Regions from separate parts of the Mesorhizobium sp. WSM1343 genome, predicted to be linked through region 1. Evidence: riboswitches for the same ligand, from Rfam matches in the RefSeq annotation. Region 1 holds a riboswitch; each other region holds the start of a gene.
The links. A riboswitch is a leader RNA that binds a small molecule or an ion and turns the genes downstream of it on or off. The one in region 1 is predicted to bind cobalamin.
Positions count from the first base shown of each region.

Region 2: another riboswitch for cobalamin. It lies ahead of bluB (5,6-dimethylbenzimidazole synthase); the one in region 1 lies ahead of AC0NIL_RS16925 (DUF1636 family protein).
Region 3: another riboswitch for cobalamin. It lies ahead of AC0NIL_RS29030 (uroporphyrinogen decarboxylase/cobalamine-independent methonine synthase family protein); the one in region 1 lies ahead of AC0NIL_RS16925 (DUF1636 family protein).
Region 4: another riboswitch for cobalamin. It lies ahead of AC0NIL_RS02025 (aromatic ring-hydroxylating oxygenase subunit alpha); the one in region 1 lies ahead of AC0NIL_RS16925 (DUF1636 family protein).

Region 1 is NZ_CM148370.1:3,495,234-3,498,968, reverse strand. Features, by position in the region: gene AC0NIL_RS16930 (winged helix-turn-helix domain-containing protein) at 1-1,157, shown strand, start outside; cobalamin riboswitch at 1,188-1,391, shown strand; gene AC0NIL_RS16925 (DUF1636 family protein) at 1,431-1,859, shown strand; gene cobW (cobalamin biosynthesis protein CobW) at 1,862-2,914, shown strand; gene cobN (cobaltochelatase subunit CobN) at 2,933-3,735, shown strand, end outside.
Region 2 is NZ_CM148370.1:5,218,266-5,222,000, reverse strand. Features, by position in the region: gene AC0NIL_RS25595 (TetR/AcrR family transcriptional regulator) at 97-705, shown strand; gene AC0NIL_RS25590 (hypothetical protein) at 995-1,978, shown strand; partial or broken gene bluB (5,6-dimethylbenzimidazole synthase) at 2,149-2,658, opposite strand; cobalamin riboswitch at 2,830-3,009, opposite strand; gene AC0NIL_RS25580 (histone deacetylase family protein) at 3,132-3,735, shown strand, end outside.
Region 3 is NZ_CM148370.1:5,962,076-5,965,810, reverse strand. Features, by position in the region: gene AC0NIL_RS29035 (hypothetical protein) at 59-886, opposite strand; partial or broken gene AC0NIL_RS29030 (uroporphyrinogen decarboxylase/cobalamine-independent methonine synthase family protein) at 969-1,718, opposite strand; cobalamin riboswitch at 1,813-2,011, opposite strand; gene AC0NIL_RS29025 (adenosine kinase) at 2,177-3,169, opposite strand; gene metK (methionine adenosyltransferase) at 3,255-3,735, opposite strand, start outside.
Region 4 is NZ_CM148370.1:443,390-447,124, forward strand. Features, by position in the region: gene AC0NIL_RS02005 (ABC transporter ATP-binding protein) at 1-646, shown strand, start outside; gene AC0NIL_RS02010 (DUF680 domain-containing protein) at 726-971, opposite strand; gene AC0NIL_RS02015 (DUF680 domain-containing protein) at 1,041-1,241, opposite strand; gene AC0NIL_RS02020 (DUF680 domain-containing protein) at 1,321-1,518, opposite strand; cobalamin riboswitch at 2,028-2,229, shown strand; gene AC0NIL_RS02025 (aromatic ring-hydroxylating oxygenase subunit alpha) at 2,345-3,592, shown strand; gene AC0NIL_RS02030 (FAD-binding oxidoreductase) at 3,618-3,735, shown strand, end outside.

The DNA.
Region 1 (3,735 bases):
TTGCCGCCCAAGGGTTCCTCGATCCTCGCCCGACCGGCACGCCCGACCGCCGGCATTTTGCCCGCACGCTCTCCCGCACCGGCCTGTTGCAGATCGATTCCGTCAGCGCGGTGGTGCGCGCTCATTATATGCCGCTCTATTCGCGCCTTGGCCCCTACCCGCTCGCTCTGCTCGACAACGCGGCCGTGACGCGCAAGCGCATGGTTTTCGAATATTGGGCGCACGAGGCCTCCTTCCTGCCGGTCGAGACATACCCGCTGATGCGCTGGCGCATGCAGCGCGCCGAGCGGGGCGAGGAAATGTATCTGGGTCTCGCCAAATGGGGCCGCGAACACGCCGCCTACATCGAAGAGATCTACCGCGAGGTCGCCGAGCGCGGCCCGATCGCCGCTTCCGCGCTGGAGGGCCAGAAAGGTTCGGGCGGCTGGTGGGGCTGGAGCCATGCCAAACACGCCTTCGAATGGCTGTTCTGGGCCGGCCGCATCACCACGGCGCACCGCCGCGGTTTCGAGCGCTTCTATGACCTGCCCGAGCGCGTGCTGCCGCAGGCGATCCTCGATCTGCCGGTGCCGACGCCTGAGGACGCGCACCGCGAATTGCTGCGCATTTCCGCCCGCGCCCACGGCGTGGCGACTTCAAGCGATTTGCGCGACTATTTCCGCCTGTCGCCGGCCGATATGAAAGGCCGGTTGGAGGAACTGGTTGAAACGGGCGAGTTGCTGCCGGTGCGTGTCGAAGGCTGGGACAAGCCGGCCTATCTTCACCGGGACGCCCGTCTGCCGCGCAAAGTCGAGGCCCGCGCCTTGCTGGCACCCTTCGATCCGGTCGTCTTCGAGCGCTCGCGCACCGAGCGGCTGTTCGATTTCCACTACCGCATCGAGATCTACACACCGGCCGACAAGCGGCAGTATGGCTATTATGTCCTGCCGTTCCTGCTCGGCGACCGGATCGTGGCGCGCATCGACCTCAAGGCAGATCGCCCGGCCAGCATACTGCGCGTCCATGCAGCCTATGCGGAGCCCGGTGCGCCGCCTGAAACTGCTGCGGAGCTGTTCGAGGAATTGAAGCAGATGCAAGGTTGGCTCGGGCTCGAACGCATCGAAGTGACGCCTGCCGGGGATTTGGGGCCGGCGCTGGCCGACATAGCCGTGTCGTAAGCTCGCGTTGACACCGCCGCCCGCAAAAGCCTAAATCCGGTTCCAGATGGTCCCTTGCCCGCAACGGCAAGGGCTAAGAGGGAATGCGGTGCGGGGCAAAATCCCAAATCCGCGGCTGTCCCCGCAACTGTAAGCGAAGAGCCAAGGCCGAAAGCCACTGGGAGTTCCCGGGAAGGCGGCTACCCAAGGCGATGACGCGCGAGCCAGGAGACCTGCCGTCTGCGACTGTAGAATCCGATCGCCCGGCGGGTTTCCGGGCAAGGAGCCCGATCTTTGGACCACGACAGCAGTTTTTCGGCTGGCACAGCGGATATTTCGTCCGGCCATGATGATGCCTTGGCCGGCGTCACCATCATCGTCTGCGGCTCCTGCCGCAATGAGACCGGCTCCGACGCTCATCCCCGCGCCGGCGAGTTGCTGACGGACGACACGCGCCGCGCCGCCGCTGGCGACGATATCCGCATCCGCAGCGTCGAATGCCTTGGCAATTGCAAGCGGCGCCTCAGCGCCGCGATCCTGCGCGACGGCTGCTGGAGCTATGTCTTCGGCGACCTGACCGCGACAAGCGGCGCCGACCTCGTGACAGGCGCAAAGCTCTTCGCCACCTCGAAAGATGGCCTGATCCCGTGGCGTGGCCGCCCCGATAGCCTCAAGCGCGGCCTCGTGGCCCGCATTCCACCCATCGACATGCTGAAGGACTGACCATGACTGCCCCAGATTCGTCTGCAAACCTCTCCCGCGTTCCCTGCACCGTCGTCACCGGCTTCCTCGGCGCCGGCAAGACGACGCTGGTCCGCCATCTCCTGGAAAACGCCGGCGGCAAGCGCATCGCCATCATCGTCAACGAATTCGGCGACATCGGCATCGATGGCGAGATCCTCAAGGGATGCAGCATCGACACCTGCCCCGAGGAAAACATCGTCGAACTGGCCAATGGCTGCATCTGCTGCACCGTTGCCGACGACTTCGTCCCGGCGCTCGACCAAATCCTGTCGCTGACGCCGAAGGTCGACCATATCCTGATCGAAACCTCGGGCCTGGCACTGCCCAAGCCGCTGGTCCAGGCCTTTCAGTGGCCGAGCGTGAAAAGCCGGGTGACCGTCGATGGCGTCATCGCCGTGGTCGACGGACCGGCATTGGCCGAAGGCCGCGTCGCCAACGACATGGAGGCCCTCCAGGCGCAGCGCGCCGGGGACGAGACGCTCGACCACGACGATCCGGTGGAAGAAGTGTTCGAGGACCAGATCGCCTGCGCCGACCTGATCATCCTGTCGAAGAGCGACCTGATGGACGCCGCCGGCACCGCCCGCGCCAATGCCATCATTGGCGAACACTCCGCCCGCGCAGTGAAGATCTTGCCGACGTCGCATGGCAAGGTCGATCCCTCCGTGCTGCTCGGGCTCGGTCTCGCCGTCGAGGACGACATCGAGAACCGCAAATCCCATCATGACGGCGCCTTCGACCACGAGCATGACGACTTCGACACCTTCATTGTCGACATAGCCTCGGTCGCCAATCCCGATGAACTGGCAAAACGCGTCGCCACGGTCGCAGAAGAAGAGAACGTGCTGCGTGTAAAAGGCTTCGTCGAGGTCGGCGGTAAGCCGATGCGGCTGTTGCTGCAGGCCGTCGGGCCGCGCGTCAATCATTACTATGACCGTGCCTGGACCGCTGAGGATGACCGCCGCTCGCGTCTCGTCGTCATCGGCCTGAAAGGGCTGAACCGCCCGGCGATCGAGCGTATACTCGCCGGCTGATTTCGGACACGGGTCGCGATGCACATCCTCACCACGACATCCGCCTCGCTCGACGACCTCGCCGAGCCGGTCGATCTGCGGCAGACGCCGGCGGATATCGTGGCCCTGTCCTTCACCGACAGCGACCTCGCCGGACTGGCGGCGGCGTGGAGGACCGATGCCGACCGCCTGCCCTCGATGCGGCTGGCCGCACTGCGCGACCTGCGCCATCCCATGTCCGTCGACCTCTGGGTCGACAGCGTCGCCCGCCATGCCAAGATCATCCTCGTGCGCATCCTCGGCGGCTACGACTGGTGGCGCTACGGCTGCGACCAGCTTGCCTCGACCGCCCGCGAACGCGGCATAAAACTGGCGCTGCTGCCCGGCGAATGCCGCGACGAGGATCTGCGCCTGATCGAAGCCTCGACGCTGCCGCGCGAGGAGTTGGACGGCCTGCTCGACTATTTCCGCGAGGGCGGCCCGGCGAATATGAGCGCACTGGTGCGGAAATTGGCGGGGTTGGCGGGACAGGATGCGGAAGTTATCGGCCCGGTGGTGGTGCCGAAAGCTGGTTTTTACGTGCCCGGATGTGGAGTTGTGGAGAAGCGGGACTTATCGAATGCTGGCGCTTACAACGTCAACTCTCCTATCATCCCCATCCTGTTCTATCGCTCGATGCTGCTGGCCGCCGATGTCGCGCCCATCGATGCGCTTGTTGAAGCGCTGCGGCAGCGCGGCATCGACCCAGTCCCGATCTTCGTCTCCAGCCTCAAGGACCCAACCTCCCTCGCCTTCGTGGAAACAGCACTGACGGCGCTGAAGCCCGCCGCCATCATCACCGC
Region 2 (3,735 bases), 1.7 Mb from region 1:
TTCGGCAATTACATACGAAGCGTATGATTGTTAAATAGAGCATACGCCGCGTATGTCAATTGGCATACGTTACGTATGTGAATAGGGCCAGAAGCCATGCACAGACCCCGCAAGGAGATGATCGCCGAGACGCGCGCAAAGCTGATCGCGGCGGCCCGCCATGCCTTCGGCACAACAGGCTATGCGGAAGCCTCGATGGATGATTTCACCGCTTCGGCCGGGCTGACGCGCGGCGCGCTCTATCATCATTTCGGCGACAAGAAGGGGCTGCTGCAGGCGGTCATAGCCCAGATCGACGGCGAGATGGCGGCGCGCATCAATGAGGTCGCGTCGAGAGCGCCGACCCGCTGGCAGCATTTCGTCGACGAGTGCTCGACCTATATCGAGATGGCGCTGGAGCCGGAAATCCAGCGCATCATGTTCCGGGATGGCCCGGCCGTGCTGGGGGATCCAGCGCAATGGCCGAATGCCAGTGCGTGCATCGTGTCAATGACCGACCATCTGACCGCGCTGCAGGAGGAGGGGGTCGTTGTCTCGAGCCTCGACCCCGAGACGGCCTCGCGACTGATCAACGGAGCGAGCAGCCAGGCAGCGCAACGGATCGCCAATTCGGACGACCCCGAAGCGACGTCGAAGAAGGTGGTGACGGCGTTCAAGCAACTGCTCGAAGGCCTGCTCAAGAAGCCGGATCCGCAGTCGAATTGAAGTTCCCACCGGAGCTTTTCGTGCCGGCAGCTGTTCCCGATAGGAATTTTTTCTTGACACCTGCCCTCAGCTAAGGTACATATTCGTCCATGGTGCTGATTTGCGCCGGTGACCCGCCGCACAGGCGGGTTTTTCGTTTGATGCTCCGTCAGACAACGCGCCGGCGAAAGGCTGCGAAAGAAAACCGTTGCCCAGAATTCGTCGCCCTGTGGTGCCAGGGCCGGCAATTGACAATCGCCGGGTTGAGTTCATCCTCTTCCACCATCTCTGAGGCGGAGATTCGGGGCACATGTGGGATTTCGAGATCGGCCGGTCGGTGTCCATCATGATGCGGACCTGGCCGTTCATCGTCTTTCGTATGATCGTCTATTTCGGCATCACGCTGGCCTACATCATGGCGACCGGCACCGGTGCCTCGGTCGGCTATGGCGTCGGCCATATCTCCACCGATCCCGACGGGCCCATGTCCTTTGCCCTGTGGGGCGGCGTGGTCGGGTTTGGCATCGTCTCGATCGCGGTCTACTGGATCCGCGAATACATCCTCTATATCGTCAAGGCCGGCCACATCGCCGTCATGGTTCATCTGATCGACGGCCGCGACATTCCCGCAGGTCAGGACCAGATCGCCTACGCCAGGGATATCGTGACCCAGCGTTTTGCCGAGGCCAACATCCTTTTCGTCGTCGACCAACTCGTCAAGGGTGCCATCCGCGCCATCACCGGCCTGCTCGGCGGCATCGCCGCCTTCCTGCCTATACCGGGCCTGAGCGGCCTGGTCTCCTTCATCAACACGGTGATCCGCCTGTCGCTGACCTATGTCGACGAGATCATCCTCGGCTACAACATCCGCATCAATTCAGCCTCACCCTTCGAGACGGCGCGCCAAGGCGTCGTGCTCTATGCCCAGAACGGCAAGGTCATGGTCAAGAACGCCGTCTGGCTGGCGGTCATCATGTGGGGCGTTTCGTTCGTCATCTTTCTGATGATGCTGGCGCCTGCTGGTGCGATTCTGTTCCTGATGCCTGGCCAGCTCGCCGGCTGGGCTTTCGTGCTCGCCATCGTCTTCGCCTGGGCGTTCAAGGCGGCCTTCATCGAGCCTTTCGCCATCGCTTGCCTGATGCAGGTCTATTTCAAGACCATCGCGGGCCAGGTGCCGGATCCGGCCTGGGACGCCCGGCTGGCCGAGGCGTCGTCGAAGTTCAGGGAGCTCAAGGACAAGGCGCTCGCCTCCTTCGGCGGTTCGCGCTGGGGTACGGCCGGCGCCACACCCTGATCGGCCGGGCAGATGGTGTCTGGTGAGGCAGAAACGGTGTTGAGGCGCGCCACGGTGGACTTGAGCTGTGTCTCGCCTTGCCCGGAAAACGTCTCGCTCATGATCAGTTCCGGCAGCGGCAGCCGCCGTCCCCAACCATGCGTTTCAAGGTCCGGTTTGGAAGCGAACTCGGAAACACGGCCGACGCAGAGATAGGCGATTGGCGTTACGTGATCCGGAATGGCCAACAGCCGCTTCAGCGCCTCAGCCTCGATGATGCTCACCCAGCCGACGCCAACGCCCTCGGCACGCGCGGCCAGCCAGAAATTCTGCACCGCGCAGACGGTGCTGTAGAGATCCATCTCCGGATTGTGCCAGCGTCCCAGCGGCGAACCTTTCGAGCGCTGCCGGTCGCAAGTGATGCAGATGTTGAGCGCGCTTTCGCAGATGCCTTCCAGCTTGAGCTTGCGGTACAGCGCCTGTTTTTCCGCCTCGATCGCCGGCAGTTCCTGCTCGCGCGCGGCCAGGAACAGGTCGCGCACCCTTTCGCGTCGCTCGATGTCACGAATGACAATGAAATTCCATGGCTGCATGAAGCCGACCGATGGCGCATGATGAGCGGCAAGCAGCAGCCGCGCCAGCACGTCGTCATCGATCGCGGTGGGCAGGAAATGGCTGCGCACGTCGCGCCGCGTGAACATGGCGCGATAGACCGCATCGCGCGCATTCTGGTCGAATCCATCGTCAATGGCAGCGGTCATATGTTCCGGCATCGCTTGTCCCCTTGCGATTGCAGATTCAAAACGGTCAGAGCGTACTTTGTGCGTCCAAATGGACGCACGTCGCTCTGATGCCATCCGCCCGACCATGCGGATGACGATGCCTGCCAGGCCGGTCTTCTGGCTTGGGATCAACCCGCGTCCGGTGCCTTCCCGTCATCGACAGTGGCATTTACCGGCGCGGTCCCCCTCACAGCGTTGGGCACGCCACGGAATTCAACCGTGTTCCCGATTCTCCCGCTTGCGGCGGGCACCAGGCAGTACCCAGGGACCTTACGCCGAAGCGCCGGCGAGGCCAATGCCCGCGGCGACGCGAATGGACGCAGGCGCGATTTTCCCCAGTCATCGGCCGCCCGTGCATGGCCTTTGTCGATCCGGGTCACTAGATTAGGACGATGACCACCCGTCTCTACACGCATCCGATCTTCCTCGAGCATCTCACGCCGCCCGGACATCCCGAGCGGCCCGACCGCTTGCGCGCCATCGAGCGCGTGCTCGATGAGGAAGCCTTTGCCGGGCTCGATCGTATCCAGGCGCCGGAAGGCGACGAGGCCACCATCCTCTACGCGCATCCCGCCGATTTCGTCGCCCGCGTGCGCGCCGCCATTCCCGACGAAGGCATTGCCCGCATCGATGCCGACACCACTGCCAGTCCGAAGAGCTGGCAAGCGGCGATCACCGCGATCGGCGCCGCCAACGCCGCCGTCGATGATGTCTTTTCGGGCCGCGCCGACAACGTCTTCGTCGCCGCCCGGCCGCCCGGCCATCATGCCGAAAAGACCACGGCCATGGGCTTCTGCCTGTTCAACACGGCGGCGATCGCGGCGCGTTATGCGCAGAAGAAACACGGTGTCGAGCGCGTTGCCATCGTCGACTGGGACGTGCATCACGGCAATGGCACGCAGGATATTTTCTGGGACGATCCCTCGGTGCTCTATTGCTCGACACACCAGATGCCGCTTTATCCCGGCACCGGAGCGAAGACCGAAACGGGCGCCG
Region 3 (3,735 bases), 2.5 Mb from region 1:
GAGGCTTCGTTGCGATCGTACGTCGGCCGCGACCGGGACATCCATTGTGCAACCGAAGCTACCGGTCACAGAAGCCCAGCGGCCTGCGCCTGCACTTTCTCCCGCAGCGCGCATGCTGCAGCGACCATGTTGATGAGGGCAGGGCGGACCTCTTCCCATTTCCTTGTTTTGAGGCCGCAGTCCGGATTCGCAACAGCTGGCCGTCCGACAGTCGCTCGCGAGCAAGTTGGGCGAGATGCAAAATCTCGCCGATCTCCGGGACAGGTGGTGAGTGAATATCGTAGACGCCGGGACCGATTTCGTTCGAATATTTGGACTTGGTGAAGGCGTCCAGCAGTTCCATTTTGGAGCCCGACGTCTCGATTGAAACCACGTCCGCGTCCAGTTCAGCGATCGAGTCGATGATCTCGTTGAACTCCGAATAGCACATGTGGGTATGAATTTGGGTCGCGTCCTCTACATCCGTCGAAGCGAGCCGGAAGCATTCGACAGCCCAGCCGAGATAATGTTTCCAATCGGACTTCCGAAGGGGCAAACCTTCGCGAAACGCGGCCTCATCGATCTGGATCACCCTGGCGCCAGCTCTTTCGAGGTCGGCCACTTCATCGCGGATCGCGAGTGCGATCTGGCGGCAGACCTCGGCGCGGGGTACGTCATCGCGCACAAAAGACCAGTTAAGAATCGTCACTGGACCAGTGAGCATGCCCTTCACCGGCTTTTTCGACAGCGACTGGGCAAATTGCCACCATTGGACCGTCATCGGATTGGGCCGCGATACGTCGCCGAAGATGATGGGAGGGCGCACGAGCCGCGACCCATAACTTTGCACCCAGCCATGCTGGGTGAAGGCGAGGCCGGACAACTGCTCGCCGAAATGCTGCACCATGTCGTTGCGTTCGAACTCGCCATGTACCAGACAGCGGCCCGAAATAGGTAGCCAGCATAATTTTCAACTTGGGCGCGGCTTTAGACAGCTGCCCGTAGGTGAATTCGAAGGCAGCTCGTTCGTTCGGGTTGAGATCGAGCACAAGCGCCGGCTCATCAATCTGCACCCAGTCGGCCTCCGAGAGCTCCAGCCTCTGCAGTAGTTGCTCGTGGAGCGGCAGCAGGCGCGGTAGCAGCGCTATGGGATTAAAGCCCTGGTCGGGAGACTTCGCCAGCTTCAGGAAGTTCACCGGTCCAAGGATGACCGGGCGTGTATGGATGCCGAGCTCTTTTGCCTCAGAAAGTGATCGACTGGTTTGGTCAACGAGAGGGCGAATGTCTGATCGTCGGCCAGTTCCGGCACGATGTAGTGGTAGTTCGTGTCGAACCATTTGGTCATTTCCATTGCGGTCACGCGCTGCCCCTGAACTGCATGCCCGTGACTGGCGTGTCCGCAACCCGCGCTATCGCTTTGCGTGCCGCGCGCCATTGCGAAGTAGATGTCAAGCGGGACCTCGCCGCCCGTCCAGCCGTAACGAGCTGGCACGGCGCCGACCATTGCTGCAGTGTCGAGCACATGGTCATACAGTGAGAAATCGTTCGACGGGATTCGACACGCCGCGGTCATGCTGCTCGCTCCAGCTGGCGGCACGCAGCGCCTTCGCCGTGACCAGAAGGTTGGCAGCAGAAGATTTTCCGGACCAGTAGCTTTCGAGCGCGAATTTCAGTTCTCGCCGGCGACCGATACGCGGCACGCCAAGCGTTGCTGTGGGAACTTGCTGGGAGACATTCATTCCATACCCCGATGGTTGGGGGCGGGGACAAGGAAGGCGCTAACAGGCCCGGCCTCAACGCCGAGCTGCCGCGGCCACCAGACACCCCGCCCGTGGACTTTGTTCACCGTGGCAGGTCTCCTGGCTCGCGGGTCACAGCCTCTGCCGTCTTCCCGGGGCAGTTCGCCCCAGTGACATTGGTGGGGTTGGCTCGCCGCTTACAGTTGCGGGGGCAGCGCCGGCATTGCTACCGGCTTCCCTCTTAGCTCCACTGGGGCAACGCCTTGCGAAGAACCACACGCGGACAAATGATCGGACGGCAGTACTGGCCCGAAGTGCGACAGTGTTCCTGAGCCTCAACAATCAGAAATTTAGAGAAAACCGGCCTCCTTCTCGGACTGGTACGCGTTCGATTTACACGCGCTCGTCTGGACGGCCTGCAGGGGGGAAGGTGGGCAATATGTGGCCGAAATGCTGCCCTACAACAACTTCGCCTGCTCAGCCTCTCGGCGCAAATTCTGGCGCGGCCTTGGGCCGATCTGCTGGATCACCAATCCGGCCGCCAGCGAGCCGAGATCGCCGCAGGTCTTGAGGTCGCGGCCTTGTGTATAGCCATGCAGGAACCCGGCGGCATAGAGATCGCCGGCGCCCGTCGTGTCGACCAGTTCCTTGATGGCGGTCGCCTTGATCACCACCGTCTCGTCGCCGCGCACGATCACGGAGCCTTTGTCCGAGCGGGTCACGGCGGCGATCCGGCAATCCTTGCGGATCTGGGCCAGCGCCTCGTCGAACGACGATGTCTGGTAGAGCGACTTGATCTCGTGGCTGTTGGCAAAGACGATGTCGACCGTGCCCGAACGCATCAGCTCGAGGAATTCGTCGCGGTAGCGGTCGACGCAGAACGAATCCGACAGCGTCATCGACACTTCGCGGCCTGCCGCGTGCGCCAGCTTCGCCGTCTGGCGGATTGCCTCCTTGGCGCGCGGCGGGTCCCACAGATAGCCTTCGAAATAGGTGACCTTGGCGCCAGAAGCCTTGTCGGCCTCGACATCCTCCGGCCCAAGCTCGACGCAGGCGCCGAGATAGGTGTTCATCGAACGCTCGCCGTCAGGGGTGACGAAGATCATCGACCGCGCCGTCGGCGGCTCGCCCTTGAGCGGCGTGGTGTCGAAGGCGACGCCCTGCGCATGGATGTCGTGGGCGTAGATTTCGCCCAGCGCATCGTTGGAGACCTTGCCGAAGAAAGCGGCGCGGCCGCCGAAGCTGGCGACGCCGGCCGCCGTGTTGCCGGCACTGCCGCCGGACGCCTCGATCGCCGGACCCATGCGGCTGTACAGCAGTTCGGCGCGTTGTGTGTCGATGAGGTTCATCGCGCCCTTGATGATGCCGTTGGTCTCGAGGAATTCCTCGTCGCACTGGGCGATGATGTCGACAATGGCATTGCCGATGCAAAGCACGTCATAATCCGGCATCAAAATCTCCGCCAAAAAACCCGAGCCGGCTTCTCGCCACGCCGGGGCCGGCCTGTTTTTGGCCGACGCATCCAATACCCGTGCATCACGCAGCTGCCGGTCCTGCCTCTCGCAACAGCTCGTCAGCTCTGTCCGTCTTTTCCCAGGTGAACTCCGGCTCTTCGCGGCCGAAGTGTCCGTATGTCGCGGTCTTGCGGTAAATCGGCCGTAAGAGATCAAGCGTCTTGATGATGCCTTTCGGCCGGAGATCGAAAAGCTCAAGGACGGCGCGCTCGATCCTTTTTTCATCAATCTTTGCGGTTCCGAATGTATTGACGAGGACTGAGACCGGCGCGGCCACACCGATCGCATAAGCAAGCTGAACCTCGCACACCTCCGCAAGTCCGCTGGCAACGACGTTTTTTGCGACGTACCGCGCCGCATAGGCGGCCGACCGATCGACCTTGGACGGGTCCTTGCCCGAAAAGGCGCCGCCGCCGTGACGCCCCATGCCGCCGTAGGAATCGACGATGATCTTGCGGCCGGTAAGCCCGCAATCGCCGCGCGGCCCACCGACCACGAACCGG
Region 4 (3,735 bases), 3.1 Mb from region 1:
GTTCGACGAGCCGCTTTCGAACCTCGACGCCGCGCTGCGCGTCGCCACCCGCATCGAGATCGCCAAGCTCAAGGAATCGATGCCCAACACGACCATGATCTACGTTACCCACGACCAGGTCGAGGCGATGACGCTGGCCGACCGCATCGTGGTGCTCAAGGACGGCCATATCGAGCAGGTCGGCACGCCGATGGACCTCTACAAGAAGCCCGGCAATCTGTTCGTTGCCCAGTTCATCGGCTCGCCGGCCATGAACATCCTGCCGGCGACCATCGAAAAGACCGGAAACCCGACCGTCGTCAGCCATGTCGGCGGACGCAAGGCGACCGTGCCGATTGCGACGCCGGCTTCGGCAAAGGGCGCCGCGGTGAGCTTTGGCGTGCGGCCGGAGGACCTGATCATCGCCAGCGGCGCGGACTATCTGTTCGAGGGGACGGTCGACTATGTCGAGCAACTCGGCGAGGTGCAGCTTGTCTATGTCGACATCGGCCGCGCCGATCTGCCGCTGGTGACCAAGCTGCCCGGCAATGTCGAGGTCAAGCGCGGCTCGACATTGCGGCTGAGCGCCAATGGCGAGGACCTGCATATCTTCGACGCGGATGGACGTTCTTTCGCGTTGCATGAAGTGGAAGCAAAGGCGGCTTAACCGCAATTACCGTGTCAGGCACAAAAAAGAGCGGCGGGCCGGGCCCGCCGCTCTTTGACTTGGAGATCGACTTCGGTTGTTAGTTGTTGCCGAAGAGGTTGCGGTCGGCACCTTGCGGAGCAGACTTCTGGGTGGTGTCACCCGACGAGTTCAGCAGCTTGTAGACCGGCGAGCCGGTGTTGCGTACCGAAGAGGTGCGCGTGCTGTCGACCGAAGTCGTGGCGGCAGGCTGATTGGCACCATTGGAGCCAAAGTTGTCGCTGCCGGCGAAGGCACTGCCGTTGATGGCCAGAACGGCGGCGGCAGCAATAAGGATCTTGTTCATTTTAGTCTCCTGAATTCTGGATTTCGCCAGGACGGCAGACACAGCTGCCGTCGGTTGCGAAATTGGTTGTTAGCGACCGAAGAGGTTACGGTCGCTGCCCTGAGCGGGCGTCTGGGCAGCCGGTTCCGAGGTCTTGGTGGAAGCCGTGTACGACTGGTCCACAGCGGCGGCAGGCTGGTTCGGGCCGTTCGAACCGTAGTTGTCGCTGCCCGCGAAAGCGCTGCCGGTGATGGCCAGAACGGCGGCGGCAGCAATGAGGATCTTGTTCATCTTGAATACTCCTGAATGTCTGAATTTCGCCAGGGCGGCGGGCGAGCCCGCCGTCGACCGGGAAACTGGGAATCGGCTGTTAGTTGTTGCCGAAGAGGTTGCGGTCAGCACCCTGGGCAGGCGCCTGAGCAGCCGGTTCCGACTTCTTGGTCGAAGCGGTGTACGAGCTGTCGACAGCAGTGGCTGCCGCGGCGTTGGAACCGTAGTGGTCGCTACCAGCGAAGGCGCTGCCGGAAATGGCCAGAAGGGCTGCGGCAGTGAGAATGATCTTTTTCATTTTTGGTACTCCAGTATCGTCTTTTTTCCGTCCGTCTAGCGGCGTGTCTTGGAAATGAAATCGCGTCGTTCGGACAGCCCCGATGTGGGAGGGCAAGGTCGTCTTTTCCAATCACGAAGTTGTTCCGTGTGGACCATGAATCCACACCTTGAAATTGTGCCAATGGAATCTAAGGATGCATTTTTCTTCTTCATATCAGTGCGTTAGCTGTAGCCACCTGATGGATCACCGACTGTTTCAGAGGCCCAGCGTTCACACCGTCCTGCACGCACCGTCAACAGAAACGAACCGTTCGGTTCGATTTTAGGGCGAGCTAATAGTCACTTTTCGAAACCATTAACCTTTTTGACCCCCGCGAAGGGTCGGATTCGGGAAGATCGCAGCCGGCAAATGGCCGCCCGGGAGGTGGGATCTCGGCCCGCGACGATCTGCAGTATCGTTTCGCATGCCGTGTCGCGCCGCATGGATACGATGTCGTTTTCATGCCGACGGCGCGCCCGCGATCGTGGTTAGATCATACCATCTCAGGTGCCGCTTCGTGACGACGAGGCGGAGAATTGGGAAGCCGGTCAGAATCCGGCGCTGCCCCCGCAACGGTGGTGGAGTTCAAGTCGCAACGGGAGACCACTGGGCAACCGCCTGGGAAGGTGTCGCGATGGTCCGCAAGGACAACTCCAGAGCCCGGAAACCAGCCCGAGATTTTTAGACTCGACTGATCGCGGTGGGCGGTCAAGAGGTGGATAGCGCATGTCCGGCACACAGCCGGCCTGCGTTTCAATCCTTCCTCCGTCACCACCAGTTCAGTCCTTAGGAACGAGGACAGGACATGGATATCCGCAACGACATGCTGAGGCTCCTGAAGGGGCGCCGGCAAGGCTTTTCGCTGGAGCAGCCCTTCTACACCGATCCGGACTACTTCAAGCTCGACATGGAGCTGATCTGGTATCGCGACTGGCTGTTCATCGGCCATGATTGCGAACTGCCGAAGCCGGGCAGCTACATCACCGTGCAGGTCGGCGATTATCCGGTCGTCCTTGTCCGCGACCAGCACGGCAAGATCAACGCCTTCCACAATTCCTGCCGCCATCGCGGCAGCCGCGTGTGCAACACGGAGAAGGGTACCGCGGCAAAGCTCGTCTGCCCGTATCATCAGTGGACCTACGAGCTGGACGGCCGCCTGCTGTTTGCCCGCCAGATGGCCGACGGTTTCGACAAGAGTGATTTCGGCCTGAAGCCGGTCGCTTGCGAGAGCGTCGGCGGCTACATCTTCATCTGCCTGGCCAAGGAACCGGCAGATTTCGCGCCGATGCGGGCGATGATCGAACCCTATCTTTTGCCGCACCGGCTGCGTGAAGCAAAGATCGCCTTCGAGAGCACGATCGTCGAGAAGGGCAACTGGAAGCTGGTCTGGGAAAACAACCGCGAGTGCTACCACTGCGCCGCCAATCATCCCGAGTTGTGCAAGACCTTCCCCGAGGCTCCAACCATAACCGGCGTCCATGGCGCCGACAGCGACCCTGAAATGGTCGCACACTGGGCCAAATGCGAGGCATCAGGCTTGCCGAGCAAATTCCGCATCGATCCGGCAGGGCAGTACCGCGCCACCCGCGCGCCGCTGCTGCGCGATGCCGTCAGCTACACCATGACGGGAAAACGGGCGGTCCAGAAGAACTTGTCCGACAGCGTTTCAACCGACCGCATCGGCTCCTTGCTGCTCTATCACTATCCGACGACCTGGAACCATATCCTCGGCGACCACGCCGTTACCTTCCGCGTGCTGCCGATCAGTGCCACGGAAACCGCGGTGACAACGAAATGGCTCGTCCACAAGGATGCGGTCGAAGGCGTCGACTACGACCTCGCTGAGCTCACCCATGTCTGGACCGAGACCAACGACCAGGACCGCCGCATCGTCGAGGAAAACGCCTTCGGCATCCTGTCGCCGGCCTATGAACCAGGCCCCTATTCGGAGCTGCATGAGGGCGGCGTGATCCAGTTCGTCGAGTGGTACGCGTCGTTCATCGGGCCGCGCCTTGCCGAAGGCGGCCGGCCGGCCCTGCGCAGCGTCGCCTAGCCCAGGGGATAGGAGGATGAATGCGATGACGGACCTTGGCCTCTATCGCCATCTCGACCAGATGACGCCCTGGAACGACAGGCTGCAGGTGCTGGAAGTGATCGGCGTCAGCGACGAAGCGCCTGACGTGAAGACCTTCACCT